3 regions of the Aminobacter sp. LjRoot7 genome follow, and region 2 is predicted to be linked to each of the others. Evidence: predicted binding sites of a transcription regulator. Region 2 holds the regulator's gene; each other region holds the start of a gene.
The links. Region 2 encodes LexA, which represses DNA repair genes until DNA is damaged. Its sites were predicted from a motif close to TGTTCNNNNTGTGTTCNG; they were not measured.

Region 1 (6,833 bases), on a different contig from region 2:
TCGAACGCGTTGGGCACGGTGACGCCAATCAAGGAGATCTGCCGCATCGCGCATGCGCGTGGCATTCCCGTTCTGGTCGACGGCAGCCAGAGCGCTGTCCACATGCCCATCGACGTTCAGGATCTCGACTGCGACTTCTTCGTCATGACCGGCCACAAGCTCTACGGTCCCTCGGGCATCGGCGTGCTCTATGGCAAGCGTGAATTGCTCGAGCGCATGCGCCCGTTCCATGGCGGCGGCGAGATGATCGTCGAGGTGACCGAGGACATCGTCACCTACAACGAGCCGCCACACCGCTTCGAGGCCGGCACGCCGCCGATCGTCCAGGCCATCGGCCTGGGTGCTGCACTCGACTATATCGAGGGCATCGGCCGCGAGCGCATTGCCGCGCACGAGGCGATGCTGCGCGACTACGCCCATGAGCGGCTGCGTTCGATCAACTCGCTGCGCATCTTCGGCGATGCGCCCGGCAAGGGCGCCATCGTCTCGTTCGAGCTGCAGGGCATCCACGCCCACGACGTGTCGATGGTCATCGACCGCCAGGGTGTCGCCGTGCGCGCCGGCACGCACTGCGCCCAGCCGCTGTTGAAGCGCTTCGGCGTAACCTCCACATGCAGGGCATCTTTTGGCATGTACAACACGAAGGCCGAGATCGACGTCCTGGCCGAGGCGCTTGAAAAAGCACGGAAATTCTTCGGATGAGCACCATGGAAGACGTTATCGCAGCGACCACCGACGAGACAGCGCCCGACGCGGGCGGCAACGGCGTCATGTCGGCCTCGGCCATCCCGGCGGACGAACTGGCGCGGCTGACCGACGACATCGTCTCGGCGCTGAAGACGGTCTACGACCCGGAAATCCCTGCCGACATCTACGAGCTCGGCCTCGTCTACAAGATCGACATCGAAGACGACCGCACCGTCAAGATCGACATGACGCTGACCGCCCCGGGTTGCCCGGTGGCAGGCGAAATGCCCGGCTGGGTGCAGAACGCCGTCGGCGCCGTCGAAGGCGTGTCGGGCGTCGAAGTCGCCATGACCTTCGACCCGCCGTGGACGCCTGACCGCATGTCGGAAGAGGCGCAAGTCGCGGTTGGTTGGTATTGAGCCATCGACGGTGGTGCTTGCATGGACATGCAATCTTCACCATCTTAGCTTGGAATGAGTCATTCCCCGGGCCTTTAACCCGGCGGTGAATGGAGACTGGAATGGGACGCTTCGCCGTCATCTCAATGACCGACAGGGCCGCCGATCGCGTGCGCGAGATCATGGCCACCCGCGACAATGCCTTGGGCATCCGCCTCGGCATCAAGAAGGGCGGCTGTGCTGGCATGGAATACACGGTCGATCTGGTGACCGAGCCGAACCCCAAGGACGACCACATCGAGCTCGACGGCGCTCATGTCTATGTCGCACCGGAAGCGGCATTGTTCCTGTTCGGCACGCAGATGGACTTCGAAGTGACGACCCTGCGCACCGGCTTCACCTTCAACAATCCGAACCAGAGCTCGGCCTGTGGCTGCGGCGAGTCGGTCGAACTGAAGCCCGCCGACCTCAAGGCGCTCGCCGAGGCTCGCGCGCAGGCCTGATCCTCAGGGATCGAGAGGCATCGGCCCGAAAAGGCATCGGCAATGAGCGACGAAGCCATCCGCGAGACCTTCTCCGGCCTCGGCGAGGTCACTATCCGCAAGATGTTCGGCGGCAAGGGCATCTACTATGACGGCCTGATCGTCGGTGTCGAGGTGCGCGGCGAAATCCTGCTCAAGGCCGATGCGGTGAGCGCGCCTGATTTCGAGGCGGCAGGTGCGACGCGCTGGACCGATGCCGGCGGACGGCCGGTCAACATGCCTTACTGGACGATCCCCGAAAGCGCCGTCGACGACCCGGACGAAATGGCCGTGTGGGCGCGCAAGGCCTTCGAGGCGGCACTTCGCAGCAAGAAATAACCTTACATCGCACCTGGCGGCACGAAGAAGCAGTTCTCGTGTTCCTCGGTCGGGTGCAGGCAGATGCGGTAGTCGCCGTCGCCCGAGGGGATTTCCGAACCATAAGGTACGAAGTAGCGGTTGCGGTGCGTCACCTTGCGATGGTCGCCGGGTTCCAGCACGATCGACCAGCCGCTGCCATTTTCCTTCACCGCCCTTTCGGGAATGGCCTGGCACTCGCCATGTTCGATGTCGCCGTGGCAGCAGGCAGGCGGATATTTCCAGCCAGAGGCCGTCCGATGCGCCGACACAGGGGAAATGGTGACGAGAAATGCCGGCAGTGCGAGCAGGGCCGCACAACAGCGCGCGAATGGCTGTACTTCAGCGTATCGGCAACGTCCGCCATCGCCGGACATCATTCAGCTCCGATGATGCCGCCGGGCAATTCCGGACGGCAGGCTGGCCGCGCTGCAGCTTAAGCCTGCCTGTCCGGAATGCATATTATGCATCGCTAATATTGATGCGTTTTGCGACGGCCGTTCACGCCTTGGCGAGCGCGATCGCCACCTTGGCCGCCAGCCGGGCATTGTTTTCGACCAGCGCGATGTTGGTCTTGAGGCTGGCGCCGTTGGTCAGTTCCAGGATCTTCGCCAGCAGGAACGGCGTCACAGCCTTGCCCGAGATGTTCTGCGCTTCGGCCGCCTTCTGCGCTGCCTCGATGTAGCCAGCCATCTTTTCAGTCGGGATCTCGTCGCTCTCCGGCACGGGATTGGCGACCAGCAGGCCGCCGTCGAGGCCGAGTGCGCCGCGCGTTGTGTGCAAGCGAGCGATCTTTTCAGGCGCATCGAGGCGCAGCGGGGCCGCATAGGGCGACTTGCGCGACCAGAAGGCCGGCACCATGTCGGAACCGTAAGCGACCACCGGTACGCCGCGCGTTTCCAGCACTTCGAGCGTCTTTTCGATGTCGAGGATGGCCTTGGCGCCAGCCGAAACCACGATCACGGGCGTGCGCGCCAGTTCGTCGAGGTCGGCCGAGATGTCGAAGCTCTTCTCGGCGCCCTTGTGCACGCCGCCGATGCCGCCGGTGGCGAACACCTTGATGCCGGCGAGATGCGCCGCGATCATCGTCGCAGCCACCGTCGTTCCGCCGGTGCGGCCTTCGGCGACCGCATAGGCGATGTCGGCGCGCGACAGCTTCATCGCGCCGCCGGTCATGGCCAGCGATTCGCGCTCACCGTCCGACAGGCCGATCTTGATGCGCCCATTGATGACGGCGATCGTCGCGGGCACGGCGCCTTCGTCCGAGATGATCTTTTCGACATTGGCCGCCATCGCCGAATTGTCGGGATAAGGCATGCCGTGGGTGATGATGGTGCTTTCCAGCGCGACAACCGGCTTGCCGGCGGCAAGGGCTGCGGCGACAGGCGCGTGGATGTCGATGAAGGGGCGGGCGGTTTCTGGCGTCATGTTGGTCTCCTTGGGCCGCGTCATGCCATTTCCCGGGCTTGCGGCACAAGAGCCAGCGCCGCGTCAAAGTCTGCCTGGGTCAGATCGGGCACCGCCGAGGCACTTTCGATGGCCAGCACGGCAGCAGCAATGCCCTCGCGCAGCGCCCGCTCCGGTGGCAGGCCGCGCATCAGCGCCACGGTCGTTGCACCCGCCAGCGCATCGCCGGCACCGGTCACGTCGACGATCCAGCGCGGGGCAGGTGGCGTGATCTCGATCAGGCCTGCGGCGTCATAGGCAAAGACGGAGCTGCCGCCCGCCGTGACGACGCCGCGCTTGAGCCCTGCGTCGCGCAGGCCACAAGCGAACGCGTCTGGTGTGGAATCAGCAGCGATGCATGCCAGCACGGCCGCCTCGCGCCGGTTCATGTAGAGGCAGGAGAGTTTGCCGAGGATCGGTATCAACCGCACCGCCTTGGCCGGCGAGATGGCGATGGCAAACAGTGGCCTGTCGCAAATCTCGCCAAGCCTGGCCAGAGCCGCCTCGGGCAGGTTGGCGTCGCACAGCACGGCGTCCGCTGCCGCCACCGCCTCGCGTGTCTTGGCGCGCCTGAGCTGCTTGGCGAAGGCCAGTTCGTAGAGCCCCATGTCGGCCAATGCCGCCACAACGTCCCCGTCGCGGTCGAGCAGGGCGGTGTAGCTTGGCGTCGCCCGGTCGAGGAATATGGCCGATAGGTCCTCGATGCCGTTGGCCGCGATCTCCGACGCCACGGCTTCGCCTGCCGCATCGCCGCCGCGCACCGACATCAGGGCACCGGTCGCTCCACGCCGGACCGCGCCGCGCAACGCATTGAAGGCGCCGCCGCCGACCTCCTCGCTCATCGAGCCGGGAATGGAGGCTCCCGGGACGAACGGCGCTGTCATGCGGCCACGCCGGTCGACATGGGCGCCTCCGATGGCAAGGATCTTGGGTGACGTCATGCTGAGGCTGTCCGGTGGGCGTTTAAGGCGGCGAACTTAGTGTTCCGCGCGGGAGGCGGCAACCGCCCGCGATTCGCCAAGATGGGTTTTGCCGGGTATCGGGCTGTCAGGGTCATGCGGCATGCGATTATGCGCAGTTTGAAAACAAAAAAAGAACACGGAAAGGAATATCATTTCATTTCAATAATTTGGCTGCTCTTGCCAAAAGTGAACAAAACCAGTACAAATTTATATCGGCATCGGACAGTCCGGCCTTCATTGACGACTACGGGGTGATGTATCATGGCTCAGAATTCATTGCGGCTTGTAGAGGAAAATTCGGTGGACAAATCCAAGGCTCTGGACGCGGCGCTGTCGCAGATCGAACGCGCCTTCGGCAAGGGCTCGATCATGCGCCTGGGTGCCAATGAGCAGGTTGTCGAGATCGGAACGGTCTCCACCGGCTCGCTCGGCCTTGATATCGCGCTCGGTGTCGGCGGCCTGCCGCGCGGACGCATCATCGAAATCTACGGTCCGGAAAGCTCGGGCAAGACGACGCTCGCCCTGCACACCGTGGCCGAAGCCCAGAAGAAGGGCGGCATCTGCGCCTTTGTCGACGCCGAACACGCGCTTGACCCGGTCTATGCCCGCAAGCTCGGCGTTGATCTCGAAAACCTGCTGATCTCGCAGCCCGACACGGGCGAGCAGGCGCTGGAGATCTGCGACACGCTGGTGCGTTCCGGCGCCATCGACGTTCTGGTCGTCGACTCGGTTGCAGCACTCACCCCGCGCGCCGAAATCGAAGGCGAGATGGGCGAGTCGCTACCCGGCCTGCAGGCCCGCTTGATGAGCCAGGCGCTGCGCAAGCTGACGGCTTCGATCTCGCGCTCCAACACCATGGTCATCTTCATCAACCAGATCCGCATGAAGATCGGCGTCATGTATGGCTCGCCTGAGACCACCACCGGCGGCAACGCGCTCAAGTTCTACGCTTCGGTTCGCCTCGACATCCGCCGCATCGGCTCGGTCAAGGACCGCGACGAGGTCGTCGGCAACCAGACCCGTGTCAAGGTGGTCAAGAACAAGCTGGCCCCGCCCTTCAAGCAGGTCGAGTTTGACATCATGTATGGTGAAGGCGTTTCCAAGACCGGCGAGCTCGTCGATCTCGGCGTCAAGGCGGGTGTGGTCGAGAAATCGGGCGCCTGGTTCTCCTACAATTCGCAGCGTCTGGGGCAGGGGCGTGAGAACGCCAAGCTGTTCTTGCGCAACAATCCCGACGCGGCGCGCGAAATCGAACAGCTGCTCAGGCAGAATGCCGGACTGATCGCCGAGAAGTTCCTGGAGAACGGCTCGCGCGAGGAAGATGACGGCGACGAAGCGAGTGCGATGTAGGCACTTTGGAGGGAGGCCGGCAGGCGCTGGACCGAACCCAAGACAGACAATCTGAGCGACCGCCGGCCATTGTGCCGGCGGTTTGCGTTTGTGAAGACGGCTACGATGATCGAGACGGCGGAATTGCGCGCTTTTGCCTGTCCGGTGTTTCTGGACAGGGTTAAGGTGGGCGGCTAAAAGGCCAGTTCCAATTTCCGCCTGCTCAGGCGGGGTGCATCTGTTCAGGGCGGCGATCAAAGGCGGCAATATGAGTGGCGTGAACGAGATCCGGTCGACATTTCTCGACTACTTCAAGAAGAACGGACATGAGGTCGTGGCCTCCAGTCCGCTCGTCCCGCGCAACGATCCGACCTTGATGTTCACCAATGCCGGCATGGTGCAGTTCAAGAACGTCTTCACCGGCCTCGAGTCCCGCTCCTATTCGCGCGCCGCGACCGCGCAGAAGAGCGTGCGCGCCGGCGGCAAGCACAACGATCTCGACAATGTCGGCTACACCGCCCGCCATCTCACCTTCTTTGAGATGCTCGGCAATTTCTCCTTTGGCGACTACTTCAAGGAGCAGGCGATCGAGCTCGCCTGGAACCTGATCACCAAGGAATACGGGCTCAAGAAGGACAAGCTGCTCGTCACCGTCTACCACACCGACGACGAGGCGGCCGACCACTGGAAGAAGATCGCCGGCTTCACCGACGACCGCATCATCCGTATCGCCACCTCTGACAATTTCTGGGCGATGGGCGACACCGGCCCGTGCGGCCCGTGCTCGGAAATCTTCATCGACCGCGGTGAACACATCTGGGGCGGTCCTCCCGGCAGTCCCGAAGAGGATGGCGATCGCTTCCTCGAGTTCTGGAACCTGGTCTTCATGCAGTATGAGCAGGTGACGAAGGAAGAGCGCATCTCACTGCCGCGCCCGTCCATCGACACCGGCATGGGCCTCGAGCGCATGGCCTCGATCCTGCAGGGCGTCGAGACGGTGTTCGAGACCGACCTGTTCCGCCATCTCATCGACGCGGCATCTTCGGCGATTGGCCGTGGCCCGGATGAAAGCAACGTCGGCTCGTACCGGGTGATCGCGGATCACCTGCGTTCATCGTGCTTCCTCGTCGCCG
Region 2 (6,833 bases):
CCGACACGCCGTCGTTCCAGGGTGCACCCGAATTCCTGACCGCCGCGCGCGACGCTTGCGACTTGCCGGCGCTACGCAAGGATTTCATGTTCGAACCCTACCAGGTGCACGAAGCCCGTGCCTGGGGCGCGGACGCAATCCTGATCATCATGGCGAGCCTCAGCGACGACGATGCCAAGCGGCTCGAGGATGAGGCGTTCGAACTCGGCATGGACGTGCTTGTCGAGGTCCATGACGAGGAAGAGACGGAGCGCGCGCTGAAGCTTCAGTCGCGCCTGCTCGGCATCAACAACCGCAATTTGCGCACCTTCGAGGTCAGTCTCGACACGTCGGAGCGCCTGGCGCCGATGGTGCCGGCCGACCGGCTGTTGGTCGGCGAAAGCGGTATCTTCACCCATGCCGACTGCCAGCGCCTGCAGAAATCCGGCATCTCCAGTTTCCTCGTCGGCGAAAGCCTGATGCGGCAGGCCGACGTGACATCGGCGACGCGCGCGCTGCTCGATGGCGCAGCCCTGGCAAGCGCCTGACATGGCAACCACCCTCACCCATATCGGCGCCACCGGTGAGGCCAACATGGTCGATGTCGGCGACAAGGCCGAGACGACACGCACGGCGATCGCCGAAGGCCATGTCATCATGCGTCCGGAAACGCTGGCGCTGATCCTGTCAGGCAACGCCAAGAAGGGTGACGTGCTCGGCACCGCCCGCATCGCCGGCATCATGGCAGCCAAGCGCACGCATGAGCTCGTGCCGCTCTGCCATCCGATCCTTTTGACCAAGGTTTCAGTCGAGATCGAGCCTGACGAGGCCCTGCCCGGTCTGCGCGTGACGGCACTTGCCCGCGTGACCGGCAAGACCGGCGTCGAAATGGAGGCGCTGACCGCAGCCTCGGTCGCCTGTCTCACCATCTACGACATGGCCAAGGCCGCCGACCGCGGCATGGTGATCTCCGGCATCCGGCTGGTCGAGAAGACCGGCGGCAAGTCTGGCGACTACAAGGCGGCGGAATAGATGGCCCTGCTGCCCGTCGCCGACGCCCTGGCGCGCCTGCTCGACGGCGCCGAACCGCGCGGCACGGAAACTGTCGGCCTCGCCCAGGCATCAGCGCGGGTGCTGTCGGCACCGCTGCATGCGCTCCGCACCCAGCCACCCTTTGATGCCTCCGCCATGGACGGCTACGCCGTGCGCGCCGCCGACATCGCCTCGCTGCCGGCGCAACTCAGGGTCATTGGCCAGGCACCCGCCGGCAAGCAGTTCACTGGTACCGTCGGTCCAGGCGAGTGCGTCCGCATCTTCACTGGTGCACCGGTGCCTCAAGGCACTGATACCGTCGTCATTCAGGAAAACGTTCGCGATCTCGGCAATGGCGAGATCGAGGTGGTCGAGCCGACGCTTGCCGGCCGTAACATCCGCGCCAGGGGTCTCGACTTCAAGCAGGGCGACCTCATTCTCGATGCCGGGCGCGTGCTCGACCCGGCAGCGCTCTCGCTGATCGCGGCTGCCAATCATCCCAGCGTCAACGTGGTGCGCGCGCCTCTGGTCGCCATCATCGCCACCGGCGACGAACTGTTGCCGCCTGGCAGCAATCCCGGACCCGACCAGATCATTGCCTCCAACGCCTATGGCGTCGCGGCCATCGTCCAGTCTGTCGGCGCGCGCGTGCTCGATCTCGGCATCGCCGCCGACCGCACCGATGCCATCGCCGCATTGGTGGCGAAGGCGCTCGCAGCGGACGCCGACGTGATCGTCACGCTGGGCGGCGCATCGGTCGGTGACCATGATCTCGTCCATCGTGTGCTGACCGAACTCGGCATGGACCTCAACTTCTGGAAAATCGCCATGCGCCCGGGCAAGCCGCTGATGTTCGGTCGGCTCGGCGCCAGCCGCTGTGTCGGCCTGCCAGGCAATCCGGTCGCCAGCCTGATCTGCTCGCAGATCTTCCTGAAGCCCCTGGTGGCGAAGCTCGGTGGACGTTCCTATTCGCCCGACATGCGCACGGGCGTTCTCGACAGGGCGATGGCGGCCAATGACCTGCGCCAGGACTTCGTCCGCGCGATCGCGAGCGAAACTGCCGACGGGCTCATCGTCACGCCATACCTGATCCAGGACTCTTCGATGCTGCGTACGCTGGCCGACGCCAACTGCGCCATCGTGCGCGCCCCCTTCGCTCCAGCTGTTGAAGCCGGCAGTGCCTGCCAGGTGATGATGCTGCGCTGAACCAGCGACCTCTACCCTTCACGAAATATCAACAGTTGCGGAACACAACTGGAACATATAGTGTTTGTTCTGGGTTTGTTTTTCTTCTGATTCCTCGGGGGTGGCGATGCTGACGCGCAAACAACACGAGCTTTTGCTATTCATCCACGAGCGGCTGAAGGAGGCAGGCATTCCGCCCTCCTTCGACGAGATGAAGGAAGCGCTCGACCTCGCCTCCAAGTCCGGCATCCATCGCTTGATCACGGCGCTTGAAGAACGTGGCTTCATCAGGCGCCTGCCCAACAGGGCGCGTGCGCTCGAAGTGCTGCGCCTGCCCGACTCGATCGCACCTGGGCTCAACGCGGCGAAGAAGTTTTCGCCCAGCGTCATCGAGGGCAGCCTCGGCCGCAAGCCTGAACCCTCGCGCTCCATGTCGGCGGGCAATGACGACGACGCTGGCTCGGCCATTACCATCCCTGTGATGGGACGCATCGCCGCCGGTGTGCCGATCGACGCCATCCAGCACAAGACGCATTCGATTGCGGTGCCGCCAGACATGATCATGGGCGGTGAGCACTACGCGCTCGAGGTCAAAGGCGACTCGATGATCGAGGCCGGCATCTTCGACGGCGACACTGTCGTCATCCGCAGTTCGACCACGGCCAATCCCGGCGAGATCATCGTGGCACTCGTCGACGACGAAGAGGCAACGCTCAAGCGTTTCCGGCGCAAGGGTGCCTCGATCGCGCTTGAAGCCGCCAATCCGGCCTATGAAACCCGCATCTTCGGACCCGACAGGGTCAAGGTGCAGGGCAAGCTTGTCGGACTGATCCGCCGCTACTGAATTTCTCTGCGACAGCAGGCTGAAACGGCGCGGTCTTATGAACAGGACCGTGTAGCGGAGGTCGTCAAGCCCCGCAGATTGTCGAGCAGACCATATGTGGTGCCCCGAGGCGGAACAGGCTTTGCGACATGGGATATGGGAGGGCTCTTGGCCCGATCATTCTCTCACTGCCATCTGGCAATCTGAAGCCTGACTGATCTGCACTAGCTATCGTGCAGTTCCCGGCGACTCCGATGCGGCGGCTATTGGCGTCTTCGGACGCACCGTGGCTGCCGCAGTCGATGACTTCGGGTGCGACGTGGTTGCCTCGGCAGGTACCTTTGGGCGCCTCTCGGCCCGTTTGTAGGGCGGCAGGCCCCTCGCCTCGCGTGAGAACTGGCGCTGGGCGTGCCACGGGCGATACTGTTCCGCCACGGCGTGGCGTATCTCGACCGTCCGATCTCCGCTTTCTGTCTCAGGCGTAATGAATATCGACGCACTGCCAAGACGCGCCAGCTCGCGCTTGCTGAGTACGGTTGGCGCCACGCCTGGGCAGACGTCGCTTGCCGTGGCATCGTCGACCACGATGAGGTCTGCGCTTGCACAGGCACGCGCAGCGACAGCAGTATTCGCCGCATGCACGATCCGTGCACCTCCTGGTTGCTGAACCGTGCACAGCCCCTTGCCGCAGACGAAGGCATCCGCACCGGATGCATTTGCTTCGCCAGACGCTTGTTTGCCGGCTTCCGTACCGGAGATTCTTGCTTCTCCTGTTTCTTGCTTGCCGACTTCCGGACCAGGAGTATTTGCTTCGCCAGTTGGCTCGGAGCCGGTCTCGCTGGGCGAACTGCCCGCGCCGTCAACAGCAGTCGTCGTAGAACGCTCTGGCGCAACGAGTGTCTCCGACACCAGCGCGCGCTGCCAGTTGTCGACTGTGAACTGGTTTGGCCTGGCACGATTGACGGCAAGCTTGCCGTCGCCAACCGGCACGCCGACGAGACGGCCATCTTCCGAGACGAGAACGTCGGGCGTTTCCGTTTCCACGACCGTCATCAGTCCAAGGGCCGCGAAAGGCACTGCTGCGGCGCGCAGCCAGGTCGTCGCCGTCGACGCGATGACGAGTGCTGCGGTGAGCAACAGCACAGCGTGCGGCGAGACAAGCCCGACCGCATCAACTGGCGAGCGCTCGGAGAACCAGGTGGCGACACCAATCATCGCGTTCAGGCCAACGCCCATCGTGTCGAGGAAAATGCCGTCGAGGGCGAGTGGCATGAAGATGCCAGCCATGACGGCAAAAGGCATGACCAGGACCGACACCAGCGGCATGACCGCCAGATTGGCGAACAGGCTGAGCGGCGACACCCGTTGAAAATGCCAGGCGCCGAAGACGCTGGTCGCAAGCCCCGCAATCAGCGAGGTGGCGACGAGGCCGACCGCGACCGTGGCAAGCCAGCGCCAGATCTTCGATGGCAGCGACCTCTGCCCAACCGGCAACGCCTGCTCTTCCCGTCTGTCCGACCACCAGGCATAGGCACCGACAAGGGCAGCGGTGGCGGCGAACGACATCTGGAAGCTCGGTCCGACAACCTCATGCGGCGAGATCAGGATAACCACGACGGCCGAGATCGCCAGATTGCGCATTGTCAGCGCCGCGCGGTCGAACAGCACTGCCGTCAGCATCACCGCCAGCATGATGAAGCTGCGCTGCGCCGCGACTTCGGCGCCTGAGATAAACAGATAACCGCCGGTGGCGAGCAACGCCGCACCTGCGGCGTATTTCTTCACCGGCCGACGCGAGGTGAAGGCGGGAACGGTAGCGAAGGACAGCCGCATCAAAAGCATGACGGTGCCCGCGACCATGGCCATATGCAGGCCCGAGATCGAGATGATGTGATAGAGGCCGGTACGCCGCAGCGCCTCGTTGACGTCCTCGGGAATGCCGCCGCGCACGCCGACGACCAATGCGGCCGCGATTTCGCCCTCCGGCCCGCCAATGCGGTCGCGGATACGCTGGGCTATTTTTCCCCGGGCGTTTTCTATCGCAGCAGAAGCGCGATCACTGGCCGAGAATGGCTGCGTGGTTTCAGCGAGTTCCGGCCCCTTCATGAAAAAGCCGCTGGCCCCGATGCCGTCAAAATAGCTTTCGAAGGAAAAGTCGTAGCTGCCCGGACGCACCGGCCCGGATGGCGGCATCAGCCTGACATAGCCCGTCACCACAGACCATGCGATGACACCTTGGGGAAGCTTGCGCGCGGTGAGCCGCACCAGCTCGGGGGCATAACGCAACACCGGGCGCGCGGTCGAAAGGACGTCGAGTGTGAGCCGCACCCTGCCGTTGTCCAGATTGTCGATCCCAACGACGCGACCGGTGATGGCCGTCGAGATTTCGGCGCCTAGCATCTTCGTCGCCACGCGCTCCGTCTCAAACTTTGCAACCGCCATGCCGAGCATGCAGGCAGCGACAGCGGCGAGTGCATGGTGGAGAAGCCGTTGTCCGCGTGTGGCGAAAGCGAGCATGGCCGGAACCGCAGACATCACAGCAAGTGGCGCTAGGTCCGGCTCACTTGGAAGCGCAAAATACGCCAGGGCTCCGGCTGCCAGAAAAACCGGAAGAAGCAGGAATGCGGCACCACGGTCGAGTTCCGTTTCGATCGCAGCCAGGGCAGATCGTCCAGTGATCCGATGGCCGGACAGCAATTGCGATCCTCGTCGCAGCAAGGACAGGTTCCGTGACTGTGACGGCGATGCGCCGGCGGCAAAGGCAGAGTCGGGTTCGGGTGCCGCAGGCTGCGTCCAGACAACGGCAGGCGCGGCTGGAACGGTCAGCAAGTCGCGCTCGCTGGCCTCGACCACCGGATTGTGACCGGCTTGCCCCTCCCGCACGCGGTCGCCCATCGGGCCTGCCCCTTGCGCCCCAGACCTTCTATGCTACATCAACCGCACACAAACGCCATGCGCCGCCGGCTTTCGGCCAAGCGCCCTGCCTCCCTTGGAAATCGCCATGCCTGTCGTCACCCGCTTCGCCCCCTCGCCCACCGGCTATCTGCACATTGGTGGCGCACGTACCGCTCTCTTCAACTGGCTCTATTCCCGCCACACCGGCGGCACCATGCTGTTGCGCATCGAGGACACTGACCGCGAGCGCTCGACCGACGCCGCAACGGCCGCGATCCTCGAGGGCCTCACCTGGCTCGGCCTGACCTGGGAGGGTGAGCCGATCTCGCAGTTCGAGCGTGCGCCGCGCCATCGCGAGGTGGCCGAGGAGCTCGTGCGCATGGGCAAGGCCTATTATTGCTACGCCTCGCAGGAAGAGCTGACCGAGATGCGCGAGAAGGCCCGCGCCGAGGGCAAGCCGCCGCGTTATGACGGCCGTTGGCGCGACCGCGACCCGTCCGAGGCGCCGGCTGGCGTCAAGCCGGTCATCCGCATCAAGGCGCCGCAGGAAGGTGAGACGCTGGTGCTCGACCGCGTGCAGGGCGACGTACGCTTTCCCAACAAGGATCTCGACGATTTCATCATCCTGCGCTCGGACGGCGTGCCGACCTACATGCATGCCGTGGTCGTCGACGACCACGACATGGGCGTCACCCACATCATCCGCGGCGACGACCACCTGACCAACGCCGCGCGACAGACAGTGATCTACAACGCCATGGGCTGGGACGTGCCTGTGATGGCGCATATCCCGCTGATCCACGGCGCGGACGGCGCAAAACTGTCCAAGCGCCATGGCGCACTCGGCGTCGATGCCTATCGCGCCATGGGCTATCTGCCCGAGGCGCTGCTCAACTATCTCGCCCGCCTCGGCTGGAGC
Region 3 (6,833 bases), on a different contig from region 2:
GCCTACCAGGAGATCGGCACCGACGACACCGACAGCATGCGTGTCGCCGAGCCCGTAGACGACGGCTTGCCGCCGATGGGGTACTGAAACCATGGCCGTGCAAGGTGTGATCGTCGACAAGGCTGCAGCGATGGTTGCCGGACCGATTGCCGCCGTCGACTGGCTGGTCATTGTTCCGGTCGTGCTGCCGCTCATTGCGGGTGCGGTGCTTTTGATGATCCGGCACAGCATTCGCTGGCATGCCGTGCTGGCGCTGGCGGTGCTCGCGGCCATGATTGGCGCCAATGCCCTGTTGCTGCAGCGCGTGCTGGCCACAGGTCCGATGTCGATGACGATGGGAAGCTGGCTGCCGCCATTCGGCATCTCGTTTGCCGCTGACGTGCTGGGCGCTGCTTTCTCGCTGACGGCTTCGGTCGTAGCGCTCGTTTGCTGCGCCTATTCGCTGCGCGACATCGATGCGAATGGCAGGCGCTACGGCTTCTATCCGTTCCTGCTGCTGATGATGGCCGGCGTCAGCGGCGCCTTCCTGACCGGCGACATGTTCAACCTCTATGTCTGGTTCGAGGTCTTCCTGATCTCGTCCTTCGGCTTGCTGATCCTCGGCTCCGACAAGGCGCAGATCGACGGCGCCACCAAATACGCGATCCTCAATCTCGTCGGCACGACGCTGTTCCTGATCGCGACTGGCTATCTCTATGGCACGTTCGGCACGCTTAACATGGCCGACCTCGCCACGCAGGTACGGCAGATTGGCAAGGCCGCGCCGCTGATGACGCTGGCCACGCTCTATCTGCTCGCCTTCGGCATGAAGGCAGCTGCCTTTCCGCTCAATTTCTGGCTGCCTGCGTCGTACCACACGCCGCCCGTCATCACCGGCGCGCTGTTTGGCGGGTTGCTGACCAAGGTTGGCATCTACGCATTGTTGCGAACGCTGGTGATGATCTTCGCCGCCGAACGGCTGGTGCTGGCTGGTCTCATTGGCTGGGTGGCGGTAGCGACCATGCTGATCGGCGCGCTCGGCGCGCTGGCACAATCCGACATCCGCAGGATCGCCGGCTTCCTCGTCATTTCAGGTGTCGGCATCATGCTCGCCGGCATCGCGCTCGGCAGCGATGCCGGGCTCTCGGGCGCCATCTTCTATGCGCTGCATTCGATGCTGGCTTTGTCGGCGCTCTATCTGCTCGGCGGGCTGATGCGCCAGCGCGGCGGCAGTTTTTCGCTGCACAGCCTGTCTGGGCTTTATGGTGCAAGTCCTTTGCTTGCCGCGCTTGCCTTCATCATCTCGCTGGCGGTCGCCGGTCTGCCTCCCGGCTCGGGACTTTGGCCGAAGGTGATGCTGGTGCGGGCCTCGCTCGACATTGGTGCATGGCAGATTGCGGCCGCGATCCTGCTGAGCGGCTTCCTGGCGACCATCGCGCTTGGCCGTGTGTTCATCCTGGCGTTCTGGCGCGTCGAGGCATCTGGTGACAAGACAGCAGCCGCTGGCGCGATGTCGGTGTCGGGTTGCTGTGCCCTAGCGGTTCTTGTGCTGGCGATGCTTGCGATGGGTGTCCTGCCAGAGCCCTTCATTCGCATCTCGACGGCCGCAGCCAGCGGATTGCTCGACGCATCGGCCTATGTACATGCAGTCTTTCCGGCGGGGAGTGGATCATGATCCCGTTCCGCAACGAATTGATACTGGCCCTTATCTGGGTAGCTGTCTCCGGAAGCTACTCGATCCCTAATCTGGCCTTTGGATTTGCGGTCGGCTGGGTCGTCCTGTTTCTTGTGCGCGATCAGCTGCAGACCACCAAGGCAGTCATTCGCCCCGTGGCGTTGCTTCTGCTCATCGCCTTGTTCATCAAGGAACTGTTCCTGTCGGCGTTCAGGGTTGCCAGGCTCGTTCTGTCACCGCGCATGGACGTCAAGCCCGGCATCTTTGCCTATCCTTTGAAGGTCGACCGGGATTTCGAGATCACCTTGCTCGCCAATCTGATCACGCTGACGCCTGGCACCTTGTCGGTCGACGTTTCCGATGACCGGCGCACGCTGTTTGTACATGGAATGGACTGTTCCGATCCCGATCAGGCGCGGCGCGAGATCAGCCAGGGGTTCGAGCGCAGAATACTGGAGGCATTCAGATGATGTCTGGAGCTGCTTTCCTCAACATCAGCGCGATCTTTGCGCTTGGCGTTCTCACCATCTCGTTTCTGCTCGTCGTGGTCCGCGTCGTGAAGGGACCGTCCTTGCCGGACCGGATCCTGGCGCTCGACATGCTTGTTGCCGTTGCTATCGGCTTTATTGCCGTGCTCGGAGTACGTTCGGGCTTCACATTGTATGTCGATATCGCCATCGCGCTTGGTCTTGTCGGGTTCCTGGCAACTGTTGCTTTCGCGCGCTTCGTGATGAGCGGCGGCGTCGATGCCAAGAAGGAAGAAGCCGAAGAGGATAGGCCATGATTGACGGAGCAGCCGATTATCTGGCCGGAGCTCTCATCATTGTGGGCGCGTTGTTTGCGCTTGTCGCATCTGTCGGGTTGTTGCGACTTCCTGATCTTTATACGCGTATGCACGCAGCATCGAAGGCCGGTACGGTGGGATCTTGCCTGATGCTGATTGCTCTTGCTGTGCACATCGGCGAACCAGCAACCGCATTGCGGGCGCTGGCTGGCGTGGTGTTCTTCCTGTTGACCGCGCCGATCTCGGCTCACTTGCTTGCCAAGGCGGCTTATTCGGCCGGTTATCGTATGTGGGAGGGCGCTGTGAGCGACGATTTGGCTGAAACGGCCGCCGTGGCAAAGAAGAACGGCGCGATTGGCACTGAAGGTTGATAATGACCTTTTGGGACAACTTTCAGCGTTGTCAAAAATGATCTCATTTGAAGGCCTCAGCGTATCAAAAAGGTTCATTTGTTAGAGAAGTGATGAAATCATTGTTGTTGTAGTTCACAAAGAATAGTGAATTGACTTGTTCTGTGGACGGGCTCATTAAAGTGATGGAGTGCGAGTCGCAGAGGCAATCTGCGATACAAGAACGCACCGCATCCCGATCGGAATATCGGGCAAAAAAACATCCAGTCACATTGGGGCCTAAGCATATGGATACTTCCGAAACGCCTGCAACCAACAATGACACGCTGATCGAGTTGACCGCCGATGTGGTGGCTGCCTATGTCAGCAACAATCCAGTTCCGGTGGGAGAACTTCCGGGCCTGATCGCAGATGTCCACGCAGCCCTCGGCCGCGTTGGCAATGTCACCGAGACGCCGCCAGCCGACAAGCAGAAGCCGGCCGTCAATCCCAAGCGTTCGGTGCACGATGACTACATCATCTGCCTTGAAGACGGTAAGAAGTTCAAATCGTTGAAGCGTCACCTGATGACGCACTACAACATGACCCCCGACCAGTATCGCGAGAAGTGGGGCCTTGACGCCAGCTATCCCATGGTGGCGCCCAACTACGCGGCTGCGCGCTCGCAGCTCGCCAAGAAGATGGGCCTGGGCCGCAAGCGCAAGGGCAAGTAAAACGCCCTTCGAAAGAGTTTCAGCTTGCGGCGCCTACGGGCGCCGCATTGCGTTTTGATCTGATACGGCGCGGCCGCAGGGATAACCGTGCCGGCTGGTTTGGAAAGACGCCCTTCAGCCGGTCGCGTACCTGCTTGAGCGCGATGTGGCGATTGAGATCATAGCTCCAGTGGCGATTGACGCCTCGGAGCCGCTCGCGTTCGATTGCCCGCTCGAGCCGCTTGAGCAGGGCCAATGTAGATGCCGGCTCTGCCGATAATGCACTTGAAAGTTCGATCCCGCAGCAGAGCTGCAGGGCTGCCCTTTGCCTGGCGTCGGTGAGCTCGCTCAGCCTGTCTTGTCTGAACGCTGCAATTTCCCCTGAAAAATCCCGCATCGCGATCCTGCCTGCTGTGACTCTGATCGGGCAATGATGCGGAAGGTTTTCGGGGCGGGGATAAACTGAGCCGAGATTTCCGCACTGAAAAATAAAAGTCCGAATGATTTCAGCGTGTTGAATTTACCGTCGATGCTGGCGTGTTCATTTTTTGTTCACACCCTATCGCACCATGGATATAAGAACTTATTCCTATTTTTGAAAAGGAACGAGTTTGGTGGGATCCACGTCGGCAATACTGGTGAAACGGCAGAACGAGGCGCGCGAAGCTGCTGCCAAGGATGAACGTTCGTCACTTGAACTGCTTGCCGAAATGCGCCGCGACGAGGTCGTCGAGCGCTGCGACGCGATGATCGATTTGATGGCCGCACTTTTTGGCGTGCCGAGCAAAGAACTTCGCCGGCTGGGACGGACCAGCAACGACATCAGCCGCCTCAGGCAGATCGCCATGTATGTCGCCCATGTTGTTTTTCGCTTTTCGATGAGCGACGTCGGCCGCGGTTTCGGGCGCGACCGCACGACGGTGCTTTATGCCTGCCACACGGTTGAAGACCTGCGGGACGATGCCGAGTTCGACCGAATCGTCGCCCTTGCCGAGCGTGTGGCGATCGCGGCGTTTCGCGACAGGCTGGAGCGCTGAGAAGATGAGCAACGACCTGTTCGACGAAAAGCTGCGAAAGCGGGTGCTCAGGCTGCTCGCCAAGGGACCTGCCGGGTGTGAGCCGGCGGCCGGCGGCGGCAAGTTGTTGCTCGAGAATGACAAGGGCGAGCGGATTGGCGTCGATGTGGGCACTCTGGTGGCGCTTGCCAGTGATGGCCTTATCAGCCGAAACTCGCGGACGGTGCGGCTGTCGCCGGAAGGGCAGGCGGCTGCGCGGCGTGAGGCGAGTGCGGTTGATCCATTCCAGGGCCAGCACCGCGAGCTGGACACCGTCATCGTGGATACGGCCTCGGGGCAACAGGCCGCGCTGATCAATCTGGCGGAATCACCGCTCAGCCAGCTCGTGCGCCGCAAGACCAAGGCTGGGGATCCGTTTCTGAGCCATGGCGAGTTCGTCGCCGGCGAACGGCTGCGCTCCGACTACACGCGTGGCCAGATCATGCCGCGCATGGGGGCAAACTGGGTGGCGAGCGTGTCGTCGGGCAAACGCGGCGCTGACGGCGGGCTGGTTGACCTTACCGATGCAGCGCTCGCCGCAAGGCAGCGTGTCGACATGGCGATCGACGCGGTCGGGCCGGAGTTGTCGGGCGTGCTGATCGACGTCTGCTGCTTCCTCAAGGGGCTCGAACTGGTCGAGGCCGAGCGCGGCTGGCCGGTGCGGTCGGCAAAGGTCATGCTCAAGTCGGCACTGGGCGTGCTGGCACGCCACTACAATCCAGGCGCTGGCATTCGCCGAGACCGCAAGGTGCTGCATTGGGGAGCGGAGGATTACCGCCCCAGGTTGGGCTGATCGTAAGGCTCAGGCGACCTGGTGGAGCGCTGCTTCGGCGTCGCGCTTGATGCGTTTGACCATTGAACGCAGCCCGTTTGCGCGCTGGGGCGACAGATGCTCGTTGAGGCCGAGCTCCTTCAGGGTCGCCTCGGCGTCGATCGCCTTGATCTCGCTCGCACGGAGGCCCGAGAACAGCGCAAGCATGATGGCAACGAGGCCGCGCACGATATGGGCGTCGGAATAGCCTTCGAAGCGGATGACCGGGTCAGTGCCGTCGTTAAGATGGGTCACAAGCCAGACCTGGCTGACGCAGCCTTGCACTTTGTTGGTGTCGATCTGGGCGCTTTCCGGAAAGGATGGAAGCGCTTCACCGAGTTCGATGACATAGCGATAGCGGTCCTCCCACTCCTCCAGGAATGAGAAATCGTCGCGGATGGTGTCGATCGAGGCGCTCATGATGAGTTGGATATAGTCGCAGCACCGCTGCCCGTCACGAAAAAAGAAAGCACCGCAGGTGCCAGAGGCGGGCGACCTGCGGTGGGGCCTGGCGCACAGGGTGCCGTCATGCGGCTGACCTGATGCGCTGAACCAAAAGGGATTGGCTACCCGGCGCGCCTAGATGCTGCCGCGGGAACGCCTGGATCGGAAATCAGCTGGCCGGAGCCACGGGCCTTGGGGTTGGCACTGCGGCAGCTTCGGGCACGGTCGACACGACATCGGCCTCCGGCACGCTGCCGGTCTGCGTTGCCGTATCGGGCTGGCCGAACTGCTGGTCGAGTGCCTGATAGGCGATGCGGGCGCTTTCGCGGGCCCTGACGCCGATGGTCTGCATCGCAGCCTTGCCCGTTTCGCAAACATCCGGCTTGCGCTCGCAGATGCCAGCGAGGTCGCCGACGGCTTCGCGTGCGGCGAAGATTGCCTGCAACGGGCTCACGCTGTTCTCGCCATTGGGTCCGGTGCCGAGCGGCAGCAGGAGAAGGACGAGCGAGAACCAGAATGCGGTCCTGATGAGAAAGCCCATTGTGTGCCTCTTATGGTCTGGCGGGCCTTCTTGTTTTTGTGGGCCCACATCTTGTTGAGCCAACAATGACATGAAGGAACAAAGGAGCGATTGCTGCAAACAGTGGTATTTTGCGCAGGCTTTTCACCAAAGTTTAACGGACTGGCCCAGCTTGCGGACGTTGTCGCGCAGGTAATGTCTCACGGGCTCCGTAAGCATTTGATTTAAATTGCAAAACAGCATCAGGGCGGGCTCGAGACAGATTCGGAAGCGCCAAGTCGGCAAATAACCCCCTGTTTACCATGGCGATAACTGTTCTCGAATGTCGGCGCCATGATCCCGATATTCGCCGCGTAGCCGGGTTTCCGTCGGCCAGCTTTATCCCTTCATTAAAGGCTCGGTGCGAGTTTGGGACAACTACAGAAGAGCCGCAAAGCGAGCCACGGAAGAGTGCGTAGCGTTGAGTTTTGTCATGACCAGATACGGTGAGTTTTCCGGCGCGATGGCCGGCGGCTGCGACCGG

Region 1: a site for LexA is predicted at 4,491-4,508, ahead of recA (recombinase RecA). Genes of this name have one in related genera too.
Region 3: a site for LexA is predicted at 4,019-4,036, ahead of ACSQ3E_RS07435 (cytoplasmic protein). Genes of this name have one in related genera too.

What each region holds. Positions count from the first base shown of each region.
Region 1 covers NZ_CAXUPX020000004.1:251,106-257,938, reverse strand. Annotated here, with positions in the region: gene ACSQ3E_RS14300 (cysteine desulfurase) at 1-702, shown strand, start outside; gene ACSQ3E_RS14295 (SUF system Fe-S cluster assembly protein) at 708-1,106, shown strand; gene sufA (Fe-S cluster assembly scaffold SufA) at 1,208-1,588, shown strand; gene ACSQ3E_RS14285 (TfoX/Sxy family protein) at 1,631-1,945, shown strand; gene ACSQ3E_RS14280 (hypothetical protein) at 1,948-2,343, opposite strand; gene ACSQ3E_RS14275 (pseudouridine-5'-phosphate glycosidase) at 2,465-3,391, opposite strand; gene ACSQ3E_RS14270 (carbohydrate kinase family protein) at 3,412-4,350, opposite strand; gene recA (recombinase RecA) at 4,633-5,721, shown strand; gene alaS (alanine--tRNA ligase) at 5,969-6,833, shown strand, end outside.
Region 2 covers NZ_CAXUPX020000003.1:267,444-274,276, reverse strand. Annotated here, with positions in the region: gene trpC (indole-3-glycerol phosphate synthase TrpC) at 1-527, shown strand, start outside; gene moaC (cyclic pyranopterin monophosphate synthase MoaC) at 529-1,011, shown strand; gene ACSQ3E_RS10875 (molybdopterin molybdotransferase MoeA) at 1,012-2,217, shown strand; gene lexA (transcriptional repressor LexA) at 2,324-3,040, shown strand; gene ACSQ3E_RS10865 (ComEC/Rec2 family competence protein) at 3,248-5,554, opposite strand; gene gltX (glutamate--tRNA ligase) at 6,015-6,833, shown strand, end outside.
Region 3 covers NZ_CAXUPX020000002.1:365,435-372,267, forward strand. Annotated here, with positions in the region: gene ACSQ3E_RS07405 (Na+/H+ antiporter subunit C) at 1-87, shown strand, start outside; gene ACSQ3E_RS07410 (Na+/H+ antiporter subunit D) at 92-1,654, shown strand; gene ACSQ3E_RS07415 (Na+/H+ antiporter subunit E) at 1,651-2,124, shown strand; gene ACSQ3E_RS07420 (cation:proton antiporter) at 2,124-2,438, shown strand; gene mnhG (monovalent cation/H(+) antiporter subunit G) at 2,435-2,809, shown strand; gene ACSQ3E_RS07430 (MucR family transcriptional regulator) at 3,076-3,501, shown strand; gene ACSQ3E_RS07435 (cytoplasmic protein) at 3,521-3,877, opposite strand; gene ACSQ3E_RS07440 (helix-turn-helix domain-containing protein) at 4,119-4,517, shown strand; gene ACSQ3E_RS07445 (DUF6456 domain-containing protein) at 4,522-5,328, shown strand; gene ACSQ3E_RS07450 (SufE family protein) at 5,338-5,766, opposite strand; gene ACSQ3E_RS07455 (DUF5330 domain-containing protein) at 5,960-6,331, opposite strand; gene ACSQ3E_RS07460 (ATP-binding protein) at 6,783-6,833, shown strand, end outside.